Regions from separate parts of the Siccibacter colletis genome, predicted to be linked through region 1. Evidence: predicted binding sites of a transcription regulator. Region 1 holds the regulator's gene; each other region holds the start of a gene.

The links. Region 1 encodes Fur, which represses iron uptake genes when iron is present. Its sites were predicted from a motif close to ATAATAATGAGAACNACTATCAA; they were not measured.
Region 2: the regulator Fur is predicted to act here: its motif matches at 3,313-3,335, upstream of KFZ77_RS13880 (Nramp family divalent metal transporter).
Region 3: the regulator Fur is predicted to act here: its motif matches at 5,003-5,025, upstream of sodA (superoxide dismutase [Mn]).

What each region holds. Positions count from the first base shown of each region.
Region 1 covers NZ_CP074352.1:1,152,918-1,159,709, reverse strand. Annotated here, with positions in the region: gene seqA (replication initiation negative regulator SeqA) at 1-481, opposite strand, end outside; gene ybfF (esterase) at 674-1,450, shown strand; gene ybfE (LexA regulated protein) at 1,580-1,861, shown strand; gene fldA (flavodoxin FldA) at 2,016-2,546, shown strand; gene fur (ferric iron uptake transcriptional regulator) at 2,842-3,294, shown strand; gene KFZ77_RS05555 (beta-N-acetylhexosaminidase) at 3,383-6,037, opposite strand; gene chiP (chitoporin ChiP) at 6,094-6,792, opposite strand, start outside.
Region 2 covers NZ_CP074352.1:2,881,772-2,888,563, reverse strand. Annotated here, with positions in the region: gene KFZ77_RS13890 (sensor domain-containing phosphodiesterase) at 1-1,810, shown strand, start outside; gene KFZ77_RS13885 (NupC/NupG family nucleoside CNT transporter) at 1,850-3,034, opposite strand; gene KFZ77_RS13880 (Nramp family divalent metal transporter) at 3,358-4,614, shown strand; gene ypeC (DUF2502 domain-containing protein YpeC) at 4,657-4,998, opposite strand; gene mgrA (L-glyceraldehyde 3-phosphate reductase) at 5,135-6,124, opposite strand; gene glk (glucokinase) at 6,541-6,792, shown strand, end outside.
Region 3 covers NZ_CP074352.1:92,153-98,944, reverse strand. Annotated here, with positions in the region: gene KFZ77_RS00520 (PTS sugar transporter subunit IIC) at 1-873, opposite strand, end outside; gene KFZ77_RS00515 (PTS sugar transporter subunit IIB) at 886-1,200, opposite strand; gene KFZ77_RS00510 (LacI family DNA-binding transcriptional regulator) at 1,494-2,447, shown strand; gene yiiM (6-hydroxyaminopurine reductase) at 2,489-3,190, opposite strand; gene KFZ77_RS00500 (dihydrodipicolinate synthase family protein) at 3,362-4,255, shown strand; gene sodA (superoxide dismutase [Mn]) at 4,306-4,926, opposite strand; gene rhaR (HTH-type transcriptional activator RhaR) at 5,067-5,915, opposite strand; gene rhaS (HTH-type transcriptional activator RhaS) at 5,988-6,792, opposite strand, start outside.

The DNA of each region.
Region 1 (6,792 bases):
GTTCGATCATGCTGCGCTTGCGCTCCGTGTTGGTATTGGTGATCACCCAGTACGGCGTACCGGGAACGTGTTTGGGCTTAGTCTGATTACCGCTGTGCAACAGCGTTTGCTCATCCCCGGCGAAATAGACACGGGTGCGGCCATGAAGCGAGTCGGTGGCGGCGGCAAACGCGGAGGCATCCAATGAGTAGAGTGTAGACAGAACCAGCATGAAACGATTGACGGCTTTGCGCTGCTCGGCGTAATCGTCCGACAGCAGCAGCTCACGCATCGCCCGCACGCGATCTTTGACCGGGCTGACCGGCTTCTGCTCGGTGGCAGCCACCGCAACGGCGGGTGCAACGGTAGCCGGGGCCGCGGCGTCACGGGAGGCGGCAACTTTCAGCATGCGCCGTAAAATGTCCGACGCGCTCTCACCAATATGCTGCGTGTGGCTGGCAATATAGCGGTAAAGGTCGTCATCAACTTCAATCGTTTTCATCTTCATCCAGTGCAATATCTTCTCTGAATACAAGTCGTTGGGACGTTGGGATTATAGAAGCAAAAACCCAACAGCGAATAGCGTCAAACCAGGAAGGCGGCAAAAGTCAGATTAAACTGGAATCTTGCGGCCGGGCGGCAGAATGGTCAACATGATACCCTATCCTTACGGACTCAAAAAAAGAACTTTGCCATGAAATTGAACAGCCGAGCGCAATCTGCGCAACAACCGAACAACAATTCTCCCATCGTGCTGGTTCACGGGCTGTTTGGCAGCCTGGACAACCTCGGCGTGCTGGCGCGCGACCTGGTGGCGGATCACGATGTGCTGTCGGTAGATATGCGAAATCATGGCCTTTCTCCGCGTGCAGACGAGATGACCTACCCGGCGATGGCGCAGGATCTGGTCGATACCCTGGACGAACAGGGGCTGGATAAGGTGACGCTGATTGGCCATTCGATGGGCGGCAAAGCGGTAATGGCCGTCAGCGCCCTCGCGCCGGAGCGCATTGCGAATCTGGTGGCGATCGACATCGCGCCGGTCAGCTACGACGTGCGCCGTCACGACGAGATTTTCGCGGCGATCAATGCGGTCACCGACGCCGGTGCGACCAGCCGAACGGCGGCAGCAGACGTGATGCGCACGCACATCGCCGAAGAGGGCGTGATCCAGTTTCTGCTGAAGTCGTTCGCCAACGGTGAATGGCGCTTCAACGTCCCTGCCCTGTGGGATCAGTATCATCACATCATCGGCTGGGAAGCTGTGCCGGCCTGGCCGCACCCGGCGCTGTTTATCCGCGGCGGAAATTCGCCTTACGTGACCGAGAGCCATCGCGAGGCGCTGCTGGCGCAGTTCCCCCAGGCGCGGGCGCACGTCATCGCCGGGGCGGGTCACTGGGTGCACGCCGAGAAGCCGCAGGCGGTGCTGCGCGCCATTCGCCGCTTCCTGAATGTTGAATTATCTGACTAAAAACAGACCGACCAGCCACTCCGGGGCGTTAACGCGTTGGCGCGCGCTACGCCCTCATGTATGATGGCGCGCTGTTAATACGCCCCGACGCACCCGGGCAGCCTGTTTCTCCTGTCTCAAATTTCTATCATGGCAAAAGAACAAACCGATCGTACGACACTTGATCTGTTCGCGCACGAGCGTCGCCCCGGTCGCCCGAAGACGAACCCCCTGACGCGTGATGAGCAGCTGCGCATCAATAAACGCAACCAGCTGAAGCGCGACAAAGTTCGCGGGCTTAAGCGCGTCGAGCTGAAACTCAACGAAGAGGCGGTAGACGCCCTCAATCAACTGGCCCAGGCGCGCGACATCAGCCGTAGCGAGCTTATCGAAGAGATGCTGCTCGCCCAGCTCAATACCCTCAAACCTTAACAACGCCCCGGCGAAAAAAGCATCGTCATGTTGCAGTCTGTGCACACCGGTATGATAGCGGTTTCCGCACTCTTCTCTGTTCTGCTATGATTGCCGTTATCTGTGGGCATTTTGCCGCTACCATACTATTTAGTTTCAAGAGGTTATTTAACTCATGGCAATCGTAGGCATTTTCTTCGGCAGCGACACCGGCAATACCGAAAATATCGCAAAAACCATTCAAAAACAGATTGGTAAAGATGTTGCTGAGGTGCATGACATTGCTAAAAGCAGCAAAGAAGATCTGGAAGCGTTCGACATCCTGCTGCTGGGCATTCCGACCTGGTACTACGGCGAAGCGCAGTGCGACTGGGATGATTTCTTCCCGACGCTTGAAGAAGTCGACTTCAACGGCAAGCTGGTAGCGCTGTTTGGCTGCGGCGACCAGGAAGATTATGCGGAATACTTCTGCGATGCGCTGGGCACCATCCGCGACATCATCGAACCGCGTGGCGCAACCATCGTCGGCCACTGGCCAACGGCGGGTTACCACTTTGAAGCGTCCAAAGGACTGGCAGATGACGATCACTTTGTTGGCCTCGCCATTGATGAAGATCGCCAGCCTGAACTGACCGCTGAGCGCGTCGAGAAATGGGTTAAACAGGTTTCTGAGGAACTGCATCTGCAGGACATCATCAACGCCTGATTTTTGAACGGCGTAAATCGCTGATTTGCGCCGTTTTGATAGATAAAACCAATAAAAATAATTGCTACAAGTTTGTAACTTTCCCATTCAACTCTGTACAATGTCCTCCTGGTTAACCGAGTGAAACCCCTATTAATTGTGGCGCCATTCCGGTTTTTAAGCACACTTTCGGATTGGTACTTGCGATTTTCATTTAACTCAGGCAGTTCTATAATGAGTCGCATTCAACACAAGATATCCGGTTATTCTGCTTCGTTTACCGGAGCGAATCGCAAAGCAACAGGACAGATTCCGCATGACTGACAACAATACCGCATTAAAGAAGGCTGGCCTGAAAGTCACGCTTCCTCGATTAAAAATCCTCGAAGTGTTACAGGGTCCAGATAACCATCATGTCAGCGCGGAAGAACTTTATAAGCGTCTGATCGACATGGGCGAAGAAATTGGTCTGGCGACCGTCTATCGCGTACTGAACCAGTTCGACGACGCCGGCATCGTAACGCGCCACAACTTCGAAGGCGGCAAGTCCGTATTCGAACTGACGCAGCAGCATCACCACGATCACCTGATCTGCCTCGACTGCGGCAAGGTTATCGAATTCAGCGATGACTCTATCGAGCAGCGCCAGCGTGAAATCGCCACCCGTCACGGCATTCGCCTGACCAACCACAGTCTCTACCTCTACGGCCACTGCGCCGAAGGCGACTGCCGCGAAGAAGATAACGCGCACGAAATCAGCGAAAAATAAGTCGCAACGAGAAAACCGGCAGATGCCGGTTTTTTTATGCCTGACGCTAAAAAAGCCAGCCCGCAGGCTGGCCTGTGGCAGATAACGCTTAGCCTTTAACGCTGTCGACGCGGCTGAAACGCTTGCCGTCCGCGCTGACGCTCCGCACCTGCACTTCCCCGCTCACCGCCGGACGCTGCTTATCATCATAGCGCTGCCAGGTTTTACCGGTGTCGAGCGAGTACTCCAGCGTCACGCCGGGCAGGCTGACGTTGGCGTCCAGCACGCCGTTAACGATACGCGCTCCCGGTACCGGCAGGCGGTACTGCACGCCCGCTTTATCGAGCTTCGCCAGCTCGCGGCTGCCCACCAGACTGGCAAATCGCACCCAGTCATTGTGCAGCGCTTTTACATCCACCTGATGCGTCTCGCCGCCCTTATACTCACGCCCCTGCTGATAGTCCTGCTCCCAGCTGGCGCGATGCCAGGCACGTTCTGCCACCGCGATCAGACGGGGATAGATCATGTACTCCATCTGCTGGTCGGTGCGCACCACTTCGCTCCACAGCTGCGCAGAGAGGCCATACGCGCCAGGCCAGGGTTTATCGGATTTCGCCGTGAACGCATTGCCGTCGCGATCCACAGAGGTTTCCGCGTTTTGCGGCAGGTTGTCCGGGGCGAAACTGAAGATTTTACGTTCATCGCTGAAACGCGTGCCCCAGTAATAGCCGCTCTCCTGCGGATGCACCTCATTCGGGAAATCAAGGTAGACGTAATCCGGATTAGAAATCACCACCCGGAAGCCTTTGTTCGCCCAGACGCTGGCGCTGTCGAAGCCGCCCCAGTAGAGCGTATCCCAGAAGTTAACGTTCACCGCTTTGGTGGCGAAAGCGCTGGCATCTCTGGCGTCTTTCAACCCATCCTGCCAGGCCTGCATCGCCTCAATACCGTGGGCATTAACCAGCTTGCTCACCTCGACGCCAAAATAGCTGGAGAGATGATCCACATCGGCCACGTTGCCGGCTTTCACCATCGCCTGACAGGCGGCAGATTTCGCCCAGGGTTTGTCCTGTTTGCTCTGGTCGATAATGCCCTTGCCGGCTTCCGGCTTCGCCTGGTCGGTGTAACCGGTACCGAGGTAGATATTTTTCGCTTCGTCGCCGCCGAAATGCCAGGTGGTTAGCGGCTGACCTGCCTCGCGGTGCATCTGCTGCATTTCGCCGATCACCTTATCGACGAAGCGGCGCGACGCATCGAGGCACGGATTGAGATACCCGGTGCGGTTGTAGTACTGCACGCCGGTGGTGTTGGAGGTGTCGGTGGGATCGAGCAGGCGGAATTCACTGGCCGCTTTTTCATCCCCTGCCTTCATCAACCGATCGTAGCGCGCTTCCATCGCGATAGTCGCCGCGCGTGCATGGGCTGGCATATCGATCTCCGGGATCACCTCAATGTGACGCGCGGCGGCGAATTTCACGATCTCTATGTAGTCCGCTCGGGTAAAGAACCCGCTGCCGTTGTTATTGCTGTCGGGGCCGGAGCCAAGCTGCGGCAGCAGACAGGTTTTCTCACTCGGATCGTGACAGCGCTTGCTGCCGATGTCGGTCAGTTCCGGCAGGCCGGGGATCTCAATGCGCCAGCCTTCATCATCGCTAAGGTGGAAGTGGAATTTATTCAGCTTGTACGCCGCCATCTGGTCGAGCAGGCGCAGTACCGCCGCTTTCGTGTGGAAATTGCGCCCGACATCAAGATGAATCCCCCGGTACGCAAAGCGTGGCGCATCGCTGGCTTCCAGCGCGGCGATTTTTTGTTCTCCGCTTGCAGGGATCAGGGACAGCAGCGACTGCACGCCGTAGAACGCCCCCGCCTCGTCAAGACCGGTAATCACGGCCTCATTTTTATCGATGGTCAACCGGTACGCCCCTGGCACTGCCGCCGCACCGCTAAACGCGGCTTTATCAATCTGCGCGCGCACCGGATATGCCCCGCCGGTATTGACGCCAAGCTGGCTGAAGCGCTGCATCAGTGCCTGCTGGCTGTTCGCTTTCAGCGCCGTAAGGTCAGGCTTCACGCCGCCGCTGAGATCGATATCCTGGCCCTGCACTTTGACCTGCTGCGGGGTCGGCACAATCTGGCCGCGCAGCGCTGGCGCGTTGAGCATCTTCACATCGCTGTTTTTCTCAAAGCGCGCCTCGGCGGTCATCAGGATATTGTTATCCTCCGCCGTGCGTTTCCACTGCTCGCCGAGCGGCGTGACAAACTGGGTCAGATCTTCGGTATCGGTACTGGCAATGGTTTTCGGCGAAGCGCCGTCGGCGGTCACGTACCAGCGTGGCAGCACGTCAGTGACAAACAGCTGCCAGTACTCATTAACAATCGGGATCTCAACCTTCTCCCCGGCCGGAAAGCCGGTGAAGGCGTCGGTCGGCTCAAGCTTGTGCAGATCGCCCATCACGTGGGTGACTTTAAACTGCGGATTATCGACGCGCAGGATCTGACGAATGCTGTGGAACCAGATGACCCAGTCTTTACTGGTCACCGCATCGCCGTGGTTGGTCAGCGCGATCACCGCTTTGTTGCACGACGCCCAGTCTGCACCAAGCTGCGCGCAGTCCACACCGTGCAGCGCCGCCTGATTATCCTTGACGGCATAATTCAGCCCGAAGTGGCTGATGCGGTCTACGGTGGCCTGGTCTGCCAGCGCCGTCCCGCTAAATACGCCCAGCAGCGCTGTGGCGATCACACTCAGATTGCATCGTTTCATACGGTTGTCCTTAAAATGAGAGCGTACTGGCGCAACCGGCGGCCGCGCCGGGTCAGTCAGAGAAGGGTAAAGGGCGCGATAACCATAAACTTCACGTCGCGCTCGTCCTGAAAGATATTGCCGTAGCCCCCGCCGTAGCTGGGAATGTCGGAGTGGTTGTCGTACTCGGTGAAGTGCAGCTTAAATAGCGTGCCCTTAGCGCGTCCGTCCTGCACGGTGTATGACGCATCGAGGCTGTAAGCGGATTCTTTGATGTTATTGCTGGCGATGGACTGGCGTTCACCGTTGCCGTCCAGCGCCCAGCTGGCGGGTTTAGCGTCCCAAGCGTAAGCATAAGACGCCCCTACCGCCCAGCCCGCCAGATCCCAGTTGCTGAGATCGTACATCGCGCCAAAGAACAGCGCTTTTTCACCGTTGGCGTTGAAGTCCGAGCGGTTGTCCCACCAGATGTCGAGTCGACCGTTGGAGGAGGCATAGGTCGGGGTCATACGCTGGAGAAAGTAGCCCTGCTGCCCCTCGGCTTTCACCATCGTGCCTTCGAGGCGTAAATCGACCTGGCCAAGCTTGTACCCGAAGGTGAGCGCCTGCAGCCAGGCGGTGCCGTCGTAGATATCATTGAGGGTGGCATTTTCAGCTTTATCGCGGGCGCCATAAAACTGGTAACTGGTGGAGAGCGGACTGCCGGCGACCGGCAGTTTATAGCTGCCTTTCGCGAAATATTGATCGACAAATCCTTCGGCCTGACCAAATGCGGC
Region 2 (6,792 bases), 1.7 Mb from region 1:
TATCGCCCCGTGCCTGATGAAATTATTGATGGCGCTGGCGGGGAAATATGTCGCCTTTCCCGCTGAGATATCCTCATTTTTTATTTCCGATTCTGTTCTCTACCGCATCGTTGATACGTTAAGTTTAATTGTCGCATCACTGATGTTTACCCTGATTTTTTATTTCCCGTTACGCATGATATTAACGCCACGCTATGCAAAAACGCTGTGGCGTGCCTGTATTATTCCCTGCATGGCCGCGGATAAAAGATGCTTTGTTATCGGCTGGATTAGTACCCTCGCATTAACTCTGATATTGCTCTGTTCTTCCCATAATTCGATTCTGCTGAGTGGCTATCTGGTGCCGATAATTTTTGTCATTTTCACGCTTGGCATACGCAAGCTTGGGCACCGGTTTATTTTACTCAGCTGGTCAGTTTCCGCGTGGCTGCTTCTGACCTATAACCATAATTTCCTGCTCGGGCTGAAGAGCGAGTATTCACTCTCATTTGCGCTGTCGGTGTTCGTCTCGTTTACTATTTGCCTGCTCTATATGACCCGGCTGTTTCGCAAAAGCGAATGGGCGAAACGCCTCTGGCAGGAGCAGGCGCTCACTGACCCTCTGACGCAGCTGCCGAACCTGCGCGCGCTTGAGCAGAGCCTGGCCCAGCATCAGACCCCGTACCTGTGCTGTCTGCGTATGAACAACCTCGAATTTCTCAGCCGCCATTACGGCATGATGATGCGTGTGCACTGTAAGGTCACTATCAACAAGCTGCTACAGCAATGGCTGCAGGAAGGGGAGTGCGTATTCCAGCTGCCAGGCAACGAGCTGCTGATAAGCCTGACCGGCCCGGCCCCCCAGGCGCGGCTCACGCATATGGTCGAGTCGCTCAACAGCCGTAAGATCCGCTGGAATCATCACTGGCTGGAGATCGATTTCAGCGCCGCATGGGCGGTGGCAGACAGCGATATCACTAACCTGCAACCGACTCTCGGCCAGCTCAGCTATCTGGCGGAGCAGGCATCGGCGGCGGACCGGGTGCTGCCGCTGAACGGCAGACAGGCGGTGGTATCGGGCCAGACCAGCGAGCGGGTGTTTATGCTGCAGAAGGTGAAGCGCGCGCTGGATGAAGGTGGTGTGCTGCTGCATGCCCAGCCGATAGTAAACGCCAGCGGGCAGGGATATCACGAAATTCTTACCCGACTGAACTGCGACGGCGAAATTATTACGCCGGACAAATTCATTCCCATTATTGCCCAGTTCAACCTGAGCGCCCGCTTCGATCTGCTGGTGGTGGAAACGATGCTGGCATGGCTGCAGGCGCATCCGGCTCAGCAGAACACGCCGCGTTTCTCGGTCAACCTGATGCCGATGACGCTGATGCGTAAGGACACCGCCCAGCACATTATCGCGCTGTTTACGCGCTACGCCGTGCCGGTCAGCCACGTCATCATCGAAATCACCGAAGAGCAGGCGTTTTCCCACTCCGAAGCCAGTATTCAGAATCTCAGCCTGCTGCGTGTTGCGGGATTCAGTATCGCCATTGATGACTTTGGCACCGGGTATGCCAATTACGAGCGGCTGAAAAGCCTGCAGGCCAGCATCATTAAAATCGACGGCAGCTTTGTGAAGGATATTGTCACCGACTCGATGGATGCCATGATTGTGAAATCTATCTGCGAGCTGGCGCGGGTGAAAAACCTTAGCGTGGTGGCGGAATTCGTTGAAACCGAGGCTCAGCGCGAACTGCTGCTGCGTCTTGGGGTGGAATATTTACAGGGCTGGCTCACCGGAAAACCGCAGCCGCTCGCCGATCTGCAGGCATAAAAAAACCGGAGCCGTGGCTCCGGTTTTGGTCTGGAAAACTTACAGTACCAGCGCAGCGATTGATGCAGAGAGCACGCTCACCAGCGTTGAACCGTATACCAGCTTCAGGCCGAAGCGGGAAACCACGTTACCCTGCTCTTCGTTCAGGCCTTTGATCGCACCGGCGATGATGCCGATAGAGGAGAAGTTCGCGAAGGAGACGAGGAATACGGACAGAATGCCTTCCGCACGCGGCGACAGCGTGGTGGCAATTTTCTGCAGATCCATCATCGCAACGAATTCATTAGAGACCAGTTTGGTCGCCATGATACTGCCCACCTGCAGCGCTTCCTGCGCCGGCACGCCCATCACCCAGGCCACCGGGTAGAAGATGTAGCCGAGGATACCCTGGAAGGAGATGCCCAGTACCGCCGCGAACAGCGCGTTAAGACCGGAGATCAGGGCGATAAAGCCGATCAGCATCGCCGCAACGATAATCGCGACTTTGAAACCTGCCAGAATGTATTCACCGAGCATTTCGAAGAAGCTCTGACCTTCATGCAGATTCGCCATCTGCAGATCTTCTTCGTTTTCAACACGGTACGGGTTGATGATGGAGAGCACGATAAAGGTACTGAACATGTTAAGCACCAGCGCAGCCACAACGTACTGCGGCTTCAGCATGGTCATGTAAGCACCAACGATCGACATCGATACGGTAGACATCGCGGTGGCCGCCATGGTGTACATGCGGTTTTGCGACATCTTGCCAAGAATATCCTTATAGGCGATGAAGTTTTCTGATTGTCCCAGAATCAGCGAGCTTACCGCGTTGAAAGATTCCAGCTTACCCATACCGTTCACTTTAGAGAGAACCGTACCGATAGCGCGGATGATAATCGGCAGGATACGAATATGCTGCAGAATACCGATTAACGCGGAAATAAAGACGATAGGGCAGAGCACTTTCAGGAAGAAGAAAGCCAGACCCTGATCGTTCATATTGCCAAATACGAAGTTCGTCCCTTCATTCGCGAAGCCGAGCAGCTTCTCGAACATATCGGCGAAGCCCTTTACAAAGCCCAGACCGACGTTAGAGTTAAGGAAGAACCACGCAAGCAGCACTTCGATCACTAACAGCAGACCGATATAGTTTAAACGAATTTTTTTGCGGTCATTGCTGACCAGCCAGGCAAGCAGTGCGACAAACGCGAGTGCCAGAATAAAGTGCAGAACGCGGGACATGTGTGCTCCGAATATGAGGCAGGTTAAGTTTCGGTGCACATTCTATGCAACAAGCATGAATAAAACGAGATCAAATGCACAGTATAGTAATGCCGTGTGACGTGACTCAAAAATAGTGATCTGCCATACATTTCCGCTATGTTAAGTAAAGAAGTGAAAAGTTAAATTGCTGTGCTACACTTTTCCTTACGTCCCGCCAGAAGCGGGCCTCGATTCATACTCCTGCCTTCTATTGTTATCAGCTATCACAATCATCACGTTAAATGCTCTTAATGATCTTGATAATCATTCGCATTTTGATAGCATGAAACATAGCAAAGGCTATATCTCAGAGGCAGAGCATGACTAACAGTCGCGTTGAAAGAAGCAGTGGGCGTACAGCGCGTAAAATGCGGCTCGCCCTGATGGGGCCGGCGTTCATCGCCGCCATTGGTTATATCGATCCCGGTAACTTCGCCACTAACATTCAGGCCGGTGCCGCATTTGGCTACCAGCTGCTGTGGGTGGTGGTCTGGGCGAACCTGATGGCAATGCTGATCCAGGTATTGTCGGCCAAGCTCGGCATTGCTACCGGGAAAAACCTGGCGGAGCAGATCCGTGACCACTATCCGCGTCCGGTAGTCTGGTTCTACTGGGTGCAGGCGGAAATCATCGCCATGGCCACCGATCTGGCCGAATTTATCGGGGCGGCTATCGGCTTCAAGCTACTGCTTGGCGTTTCGCTGTTACAAGGAGCCATTCTTACCGGGATCGCCACCTTCCTGATCCTGATGCTGCAAAGCCGGGGCCAGAAACCGCTGGAAAGAGTGATCGGCGGTCTGCTGCTGTTTGTGGCGGCGGCCTATATCGTTGAACTGATCTTCTCTCAGCCAGCGCTGGCACCGCTCGCCAGGGGCATGGCAATCCCGAGCCTGCCGAATACCGAAGCGGTGTATCTGGCCGCTGGCGTGCTGGGCGCAACCATCATGCCGCACGTGATTTACCTGCACTCTTCTCTGACCCAGAACCTGCACGATGGCAGCCGCAAAGAGCGCTACAGCGCCACAAAATGGGACGTGGCGATTGCCATGACCATCGCCGGCTTCGTTAACCTCGCAATGATGGCTACCGCAGCCGCGGCGTTTCACTTCAGCGGCCACACCGGCGTGGCGGATCTCGATGAAGCTTACCTGACGCTGGAGCCGCTGTTGAGCCATGCCGCGGCAACTATCTTCGGTTTGAGCCTGGTGGCTGCCGGTCTGTCATCCACCGTGGTCGGCACCCTCGCCGGACAGGTGGTGATGCAGGGATTTGTGCGCTTCCATATTCCACTCTGGGTGCGTCGTTCCATTACTATGGCCCCGTCGTTCATTGTCATTCTGATGGGGCTGGACCCGACGCGTATTCTGGTGATGAGCCAGGTGCTGCTGAGCTTTGGTATCGCGCTGGCGCTGGTGCCGCTGCTGATCTTTACCAGCAATCCTAAGTTGATGGGCGAGCTGGTTAACACCACGCTGGTGCGACGTATCGGCTGGTTGATTGTGGTGCTGGTGGTTGCGCTCAATCTCTGGCTGCTGGTGGGCACCGCGATGGGGTTGTAACCGCAGGAAAGTAAAAAGGGAGCCGCGGCTCCCTTTTTTTAATCAGTGGTGATGTCTGTGCCCGTGTCCACGGCCATGTTTGCCCCAGCCGCGGTGATCGTCCCGGTCACGCCAGCCTTCGCGGTAGCCGCGCTCCCAGGCTTTGCGCTTGTCCCAGCCGCGGTGCCAACCGTTGTCGTGACGGTGCCAGCGGTTCTTACGCCATTCATAATTCCGGTGCCAGTAGTCGCGATCGCGCCAGTGGCCGCCGTCCCAGTAGTTACCGCGGTCGTCGCGATCGCCAATGTGTAATTTTATGGATGGCAACAGGGTGATTTCCCCGGCGTTGGCCACTAATGGCGTGGCGACCAGTAGCGCTGCTGCAAGAATCAGTGACCTGAACATACTTCTCTCCTCACGATCGTGGCCCCAGAGGCCTGTTGAGGAGGATGTTACAAAGCTGTAAAGCCCCTGAGCAGTGCTATTACTCTTAAACAGAGGCGATACCCTTACATTTAAGTTTAATCCTAAAGGGCCAGGCTTACACGAGGATCGCGTCAATCTCCTGGCGCTCCGCCGCGCTGAATGCCCGGTTGCTCAGCATGGCAACCGCGTCGTCGATTTGCGCGGTCTTGCTGGCCCCAATTAACACCGACGTTACTTTCTCGTCGCGCAGCACCCAGGCGAGCGCCATCTGAGACAGCTTTTGCCCGCGACGTTCGGCGATGGCATTGAGCTGGCGCACTTTTTCCAGCTTCGCTTCGGTGATCTGGTCCGGATTGAGAAAGCGGCTGTCGCTGGCCGCGCGCGAGTCCGCCGGAATGCCGTTGAGATAGCGATCGGTCAGCTGGCCGCCCGCCAGCGGTGAAAACGCGATGCTGCCGACGCCTTTTTCCTGCAGCACATCCAGCAGACCGTCTTCAACCCAGCGCTCAAACATCGAGTACTTCGGCTGGTGGATCAGGCACGGCGTGCCGAGCTGATTAAGAATGTCGATGGCTTCTGCGGCCTGCGCGGCAGGGTAGTTGGAAATACCCACGTACAGCGCTTTCCCCTGACGCACCACGTGATCGAGTGCGCGCATGGTTTCTTCCAGCGGCGTGTCCGGATCAGGACGATGGTGGTAGAAGATGTCCACGTAGTCGACACCCATGCGCTTCAGGCTCTGGTCGAGGCTGGAGATAAGATATTTACGCGAACCCCAGTCGCCATAAGGCCCATTCCACATGGTATAGCCGGCTTTGGTGGAGAGGATCAGCTCGTCGCGCCAGGCGCTGAAGTCTTCCTTCAGAATACGACCAAAGTTGCTCTCAGCCGAACCGGGAGGCGGGCCATAGTTGTTCGCCAGATCGAAGTGGGTGATCCCCAGATCGAAAGCACGACGCAGCAGCTGGCGGCTGTTTTCCACCAGTGTGGCATCGCCGAAGTTGTGCCACAGCCCGAGCGAAATAGCGGGAAGCTTTAAGCCGCTGCGCCCGCAGCGGCGGTATTCCATGTGTTCATAGCGTGATGCATCTGGCTGATAGCCCATAGCGCTGCCCCATCAGTGAGAAAATGATAAGTGTATACGGTTACACAAAATCCGGCAGGCATCACCTTACTCTCTCTTTCACTTCCCCTGTGCGTTCTGTGAAATCCAGCATACAGAAGCATGAAGCAGATCACACTCTACCCGGCGCGTGACTGGTAACGCTTCCAAAAAATTCTGACGTAGCGATACGACGCCAGGAGAAGCAGAAGATTCCCCTTGTCCGGGGGCGCATGTGGCGGCTCAATGTGGCGGGCGGGCGCGGGAAGCGCGCGTTACAGGCGAGCAGAAAGCGTATTCCCTTTCTGTGATTTGCTTCAATAATACCGGAGCCCTTATGCTATGGTCATTGTTGTTCTTGCGCCTTGAAATTACAGTGTTCCAGGGACTTATTCTGACTTAAGCGGAGCAGTTGAATAATGACAAAATATGCTTTGGTGGGTGATGTGGGTGGGACCAACGCCCGTCTGGCGCTTTGTGACCTCGCAACCGGCGATATTTCCTGCGAGAAAACCTGGTCCGGGCTGGACTATCCTTCGCTCGAAGCGGTGGTGCGCGTTTACCTTGAAGAGCAAAACGTGGCCGTGACCGATGGCTGTATCGCCATTGCCTGTCCGATTACCGGCGACTGGGTAGCGATGACGAACCACACGTGGGAATTCTCCATCGCC
Region 3 (6,792 bases), 1.1 Mb from region 1:
CAGCAGATAGTGGTCCCAGAACCCTTGCAGATAGACGTGCGGCAGCGTTGCGCCCGCCGCCAGCGCGGCCTGGTTGGCAGACAGATTCGCCATCCAGAACGGGTTCATGATGCCGGTGACAATCAGCGAGCCGTGGATACCGGCGAACCAGAAAATCTGGCACAGCAGCACCGAGAGCAGAATAGCGGGCAGCGAGTCTGATGCTGACACCAGCGGCTCCAGCAGATGCATGATCGCCTGCGGCAGGATCATCCCGGTCTGCGCTTCGATAAACAGGTTAAGCGGATGCAGCGTCCCCATCACCACCACTACCGGGATCAGGATTTCAAACGAGCGCGCCACACCGGTCGGCACCTCTTTCGGCAGACGGATCGTAATCTTGTTCTGCTTCAGCCAGGCGTACACGCGGGTGGAATAGATGGCGGTAATCAGCGCGGTGAAAATCCCCTGCCCGGAGAGATACTGGGTAGAGATTTTGCCATCCGCATAAGGTGCGGCCACCAGTAAAAACGCCATGAACGCCAACAGGCCGGACATCACCGGGTCCAGCTGAAACTGCCGTCCAAGGCTGGCGCCGATACCGACGGAGATGAAAAACGTCATCATGCCCATGCTGAGGTTAAACGGCAGCATGAGCTGTTCGCGATACGTCTCGGAAAAGTTCAGCCAGCCGCGGGCGAAACCGTTAGTGGTATCGGCGGAGAACGGCGGAAAGATGAAAACCAGCATAAACGAGCCGATGATCATAAACGGCAGCGCGGCGGTGAAGCCGTCGCGGATCGCGATCACGTACTTTTGCTGTCCAAGACGACCAGCCAGCGGGGTGATGGTTTGCTCGATGACGGCAACCATTGACTGATAGAGCGAACTCATAGGAACACCTTTTTAGTGTGCCGCTTCGATAAGCGACAGAGCATAGTCCAGTACTTTATCGCCGCGCTGCATGCCGTAGTCCATCGGGTCGATGGGCTGTACCGGAACGCCGCGGGCGGCAGCCTTTTCTGACAGCGTGCTTAACATGTACTTCACCTGCGGCCCCAGCAGCACCACCTGGTAGCGGGGAAACTGCGTATCGAATTCCGCCACGCCATAAGCGTCGATTTCGACCGGCAATTGACGTGCCTCGGCAGCTTCCACCATTTTTCGTACCAGCAGGCTGGTAGACATTCCCGCAGAACAACACAGCATGATCCTGACCATCGACAACCATCCTTAAATGTAAATAGTTATTGCGGCGTTGATTGGATATTATACGGAAACCGATTTCCATTGGCGGTGATGAGAAGTGAGAGACGCATCATAAAGTGCAGGGCACTGGCGCGTAGTAAGGAGAGTTCCATCACAGCTTTTTGGGCGCTTTTGATAGCAATCAAGCCGAAATGGAAAATCGGTTTCCATGAAAAATGGAAAGCGGCTATACTGCGCTGGCGATTTTATGAGCCGTTATTCGCAACAGAATTATTGGGCCGTATACAGGCCTCCCAGGGGAAAAAATGTCAACAATCAACGACGTATCGCGTTTAGCTGGGGTATCAAAAGCCACGGTTTCACGGGTGTTGAGTGGGTCGCGTGGCGTCAAGGAAGCCAGCCGTCAGGCGGTGCTGAAAGCAGTCGAAGAACTGAATTATCGGCCAAACGTTATTGCTCAATCCCTGCTCAGCCAGTCTACGGGCTGCATCGGCGTCATCTGCGCTCAGGAAAATATTAACCAGACCACGGCTTATCTGTATGCGCTGGAGAAGCAGCTCAGCCAGCATCAGAAGCATCTGCTGCTGCGTTTCGCCAACAGCAAAGCGGAGGTGATGAGCGCGCTGGATGAGCTGACCTGCGGCCTGTGTGACGACGTGCTGATCATCGGGGCGCGCTTTCCGCTCAGCGTACCGCACGACAACGTGATTGTGGTGGACTGTGCGGAAACCGATACGCCAAACAGCATTCAGTTCGATCATGCTTTTGCTGCCGAAACCGCCTGTAATTACCTGATTAGCCAGGGGCGACGTCAAATCGCGCTGATTCATCCGGATGCCAGCGGCTCTGGCGAGCAGGTGCTGCTGGGCTACAAACACGCGCTGGAAAACAACTTCCTGCCGTTCAACCGCAACCTGGTGTTTATGGACTCCACCACCTCTTCGGTAGCGCTCCAGGTATTGCTGAATAATGCCACCACGCTGAACTTTAACGCGTTACTGGTGGCGGATGAGCAGGAGGCACAGCGGGTGATTACCCAGTTGCAGGCATTTAACAAATCGGTGCCGGGCGACATCATGGTATTCAGCCTCGCCGGTTCACTGCAGCTGCCCGGCGTGCCCACCATTCCGGCGATTGAATATTCGATGGACGCGATGGCCGCGCGCATCGTGAGCTGGCTGACGGAAAAAACTCAGCGCGTGCTCGGCTCGCAGGTGCTGCGCGGCGACCTGATCATACCCAACATGCGCAAGCGTTAAAAAAAAGCCTCCGTATGGAGGCTTTTTATATGGGTTAGCGGCTACACGCCTGACGACTTCACCGCAGGCTTATTTCCCCATAAACGGCGATGAAAACTCTCTATTTTGCGGGCATCGCGTCGCTTCTGCATGGTTTTCGCCCAGCTCGCCGACAAGCCGGCAGCGCTCAACAGGCGACGCGTCTGCTCATCGTCGAACGGCTGATGCCAGGCAATGGCAGCGGCGTCAAACACGCTGACATCGCTCAGCCGTGACGCCAGTTCCAGCGGCGTGTCGCTGTTGACCGGCCCGTCATTCAGCACCCGATACAGCCAGCCGGTGCGTCCGCTCTCCTGCATCAGGGAGGAGATATCCGTGATGCCAAAATGGAAATTGATCTTAAAGCACGGGGAACGCGGCTGCGTTACCTGAATCAGCGCGTCGCCCCAGCGATAGATATCGCCGATAAACACGCTCTTCTCATCCATACCCAGAGTGGAAAGATTTTCGCCAAAGGCTGGCGCGACAAAGCGTTCGGCCTGCTCCGGAAATGCCTGCGCCCACCAGGCGTAATGCTCGCGCGGGTAATGACACAGCGCGCGCTCCGGCCCACCGTGGATCTTCTTCTCCGCCTGCTGGTCACCTTCAAGGCCGAGGGTGGTGAGGATCAGTTCCCCTTCCACGCTGCGCTTGGCAATCGCGCTCGGGCGCGTGCCCGCGTATTTCTGGATGCGACCGGTAAAGACCTGAACGGGAAATTTCATCTGCGACTCCTTTTGCCAGTAACCCTTAACAGGCTCGCCGCTGCGCCTCGGCATTGCAACAAAATTCGCGAGGCACCGTCCAAAATCCGATATCGATGAAGGTGCGTGACGCGCTGAGGTGCTATCACTTAAAGGAGTGAAACGCCATTTCAGGATTAAGGAGAGAACGACGTGACTTTACAGCCCGCATTTAACGGCGTCTGGTGCCCCTCTATAACGCCGCTCGACACCCAGGGAAATATCGATCTGACAGGCCTGGCTCGCCACCTTGAGCGGCTGACCGCTGCAAAACTGGATGTCATTTTGCTGATGGGCAGCATCGGCGAGTTCGCCTCGTTCACGCTTGAGGAGCGTCTGCTGCTGATCCACGAAGCCCGCGCCATGAGCGCGACGCCAATGGTGGTGAACGTCTCCTCGACCTGTATTCCGGATATTCTGCGGCTGGCGGATGAAGCGCACCGCGTCGGCTATGAAGCAGTGATGATCCTGCCGCCGTACTACTACGGCCAAACCAGCGCGCAGCTGCTGGCGTATTACCGCGAGCTGGGTCGTCAGATTCAGGGGCCGTGGTTTGCTTACAACTTCCCGGCACGCACAGGATGCGATCTGACGCCGGAGCTGATCGCGACGCTGGCCGCAGAGTTCCCGCAGTTTGCCGGCATCAAAGATACCGTGGATTGCCAGTCTCACACCCGCAACATGATCCTCGCCACCCAGGCGGTGCGTCCGGACTTCACCGTGCTGTCGGGCTACGACGAGTACTACATCCCCAATCTGCTGACCGGCGGCGGCGGGATTATCTCTGGCCTGAACAACATCGTGCCAGAACTGTTTGTCCGCGCGAGGGAAGCGTTCGTCCGTGGCGATCTGGTGACCCTGTGCGAGGTGCAGCGCGATATCAGTCGCTACTCGGCGATTTACGCTATCGGGGATGACTTCGTGACCACCATCAAAACCGTGGTGGCACGCAAGTTTGGTTACAGCCAGACCCGCTCACGCAATGCAGGTGGCGAACTCACCGCAGCACAGCTCAGCCAGCTCGATGCGCTGTTCAGCATAGGGTAACGCGCACAAAAAAGCCGACCCTGGGGTCGGCTCGTTCTGCTCAGGACAGATTATTTTTTCGCTGCGAAACGTGCTGCAGCTTCGTCCCAGTTCACAACTTCCCAGAACGCTTTGATGTAATCAGGACGTTTGTTCTGATATTTCAGGTAGTAAGCGTGTTCCCACACGTCCAGACCCAGGATCGGGAAACCGGATGCGCCAGAGATCGCTTCGCCCATCAGCGGGCTGTCCTGGTTTGCGGTAGAAACCACAGCCAGTTTGTCGCCCTGCAGAACCAGCCACGCCCAGCCGGAGCCGAAACGGGTTGCTGCTGCTTTCTCGAACTCTTCTTTGAATTTCTCAACGCTGCCGAAATCGCGCTCGATAGCCGCTTTCAGGTCGCCCTGCAGGGTGGTGCCGAGTTTCAGGCCTTTCCAGAACAGGCTGTGGTTAGCGTGGCCGCCCGCGTTGTTGCGCAGTACGGTTTTCTTGTCAGCCGGAACCTGATCCAGTTTGGTGATCAGCTCTTCAACCGGCAGGTTAGCGAACTCCGGCAGGCTTTCCAGCGCCGCGTTAGCGTTGTTTACATAAGTCTGGTGATGCCTGGTGTGATGGATTTCCATCGTCTGCTTATCGAAGTGCGGTTCCAGTGCGTCATAAGCGTACGGCAGGGATGGCAGTGTATAACTCATAATCATCATCTCCATTGTTGTCGGGCGGCAGAGGTGTAAACGCCGCGTAAGCAGTGGGTTCATTATAGTTAATTAAATGATCTTGAAAATGTTTATCAATGCCGCATTCGTTATAAGGTTATAACGCTGAGCGCTGAGAGCTATGCCGCCTGATGGCTGGACTGACGCCACTGGCTGGGCGTCATGCCGGTTTCGCGGGTGAACACCACGGAAAAATAGTTGCTGTCTTCGAAGCCGCAGCGCATGGCAATTTCACTGATGAACAGGTCGCTATGGCGCAGCAGATACTGGGCGTGGCAGATGCGCAACTGGCGCAGGTACTGGTTGATGGTCATCCCTGTCTGGGTGCGAAACTGCTGGCGCAGGGTGCGCTCGCTGCACTGGTGACGAGCGCAGAACGGCTCCAGCACAAACGGTTTTTCCAGGCTGCGCGCCAGGGCGGTAATCAGCTTGTCGAGCAGCGCTTCCGGCTCGTCCGGGCTGGCGGTATCGGTAGCGTAGCGGGCGCGTTTCAGGGTAATGGCGAGCTGGGCAAACAGCGTTTCGGCGAGGGTGGCGCTCAGCGCATCCTGCTTGTGACTCTCCTGCTCCAGCTGGCTGATGATGGCGCGCGCCTGTGTCATGCCCGCGCTGCCGAGCCGCCACCAGGGCTGGAACGGGCCGCCATTCAGACCGGGGATCAGGCTGTGCCAGTCGAGGTTGAGCCGCAGCCGCTCGGGGCAATAGATCACATTCTGCAGCACCAGATCGTTCACCGAGGCGTAGCTGTGACGATCTTCAGCGCGGATATAAAACAGGTCGCCGCGGGTGATGCGGTACGGCCGATCGTTAAGCACGTGCAGGCCGTTGCCGCGCCACACCAGCACCAGCTCCCAGAACTCGTGGCTGTGCTCGGCGAAGACGTTTTGCGGATAGCGGTCCGCCACCGCCACGGGTTGCCCCGGCCAGGCAAAGAAGTCGTTTTTGCGAAGAATAAGCGGAGCCGCCACGGCGTTACCTCAGATGCTAACAACCTGACATTATTAGCCCTTTCGGTAAAAAAAACGGTGACTCCCCTCGCGTTACTGAAGCTGCGCGTCGCGCCCCTGGCGCACATCGCGCGGTGACCAGCAGAATTCGCGCTTAAACAGCGTCGAAAAGTGGTTACTGTCGCCGAACCCGCAGCGATAAGCGATATCTGTCACGCTCTCGTCGCTGTGGCGCAGCAGGTGACGCGCTTTGATCAGCCGCAGGCGGTTAAGGTAGCGCTGCGGCGAGAGTCCGGTTTGCTGCTTGAGCTGGCGGTGCAGCGTGCGCAGCGAGAGCGAGAAACGGTCGGCTATCGCTTCCCAGCACACCTCATCGGCATAGTGATCTTCCAGCCAGGCAATCAGCTGGTTCAACCGCGCATCGTTGTCTGCCGCCCCTTCTGCGAGGCTGCTTTTACGCAGCAGCACCAGCAGCTGCATAAACACAATTTCCCGGTTTGCGACCGCATGAGGGTCGTCGCCCTGCGGCAGCGCGTCCATCTGCTCAATCAGCACGCGCACCTGCTGAAGCACGCTCTGGTTAACGCGCCAGTGCGACGGGTAATGCCCGTCGTGTTCCTGAGGCAGCAGCTTATCCAGCCCCGACAGGAACGAAAACGCGTCCGGCGCGCGGTAGAGCACGTTGGTCAGGCAGAGGTTATCGGTGTGCTCATAGAGATGGCGATCGTGATCGCGCACGAAGCAGACCGAGCCGCCGCTCAGGGTATAGGGTTGGCCGTTAAAGACGTGAATACCGGTGCCGTGCTCCACGATGACAATCTCATGAAAATCATGGTGATGCTCCGGAAACGCGGACTGCGGCAGGCGTGGCTCAATCGCCAGCGATGTCCGCCCCGAC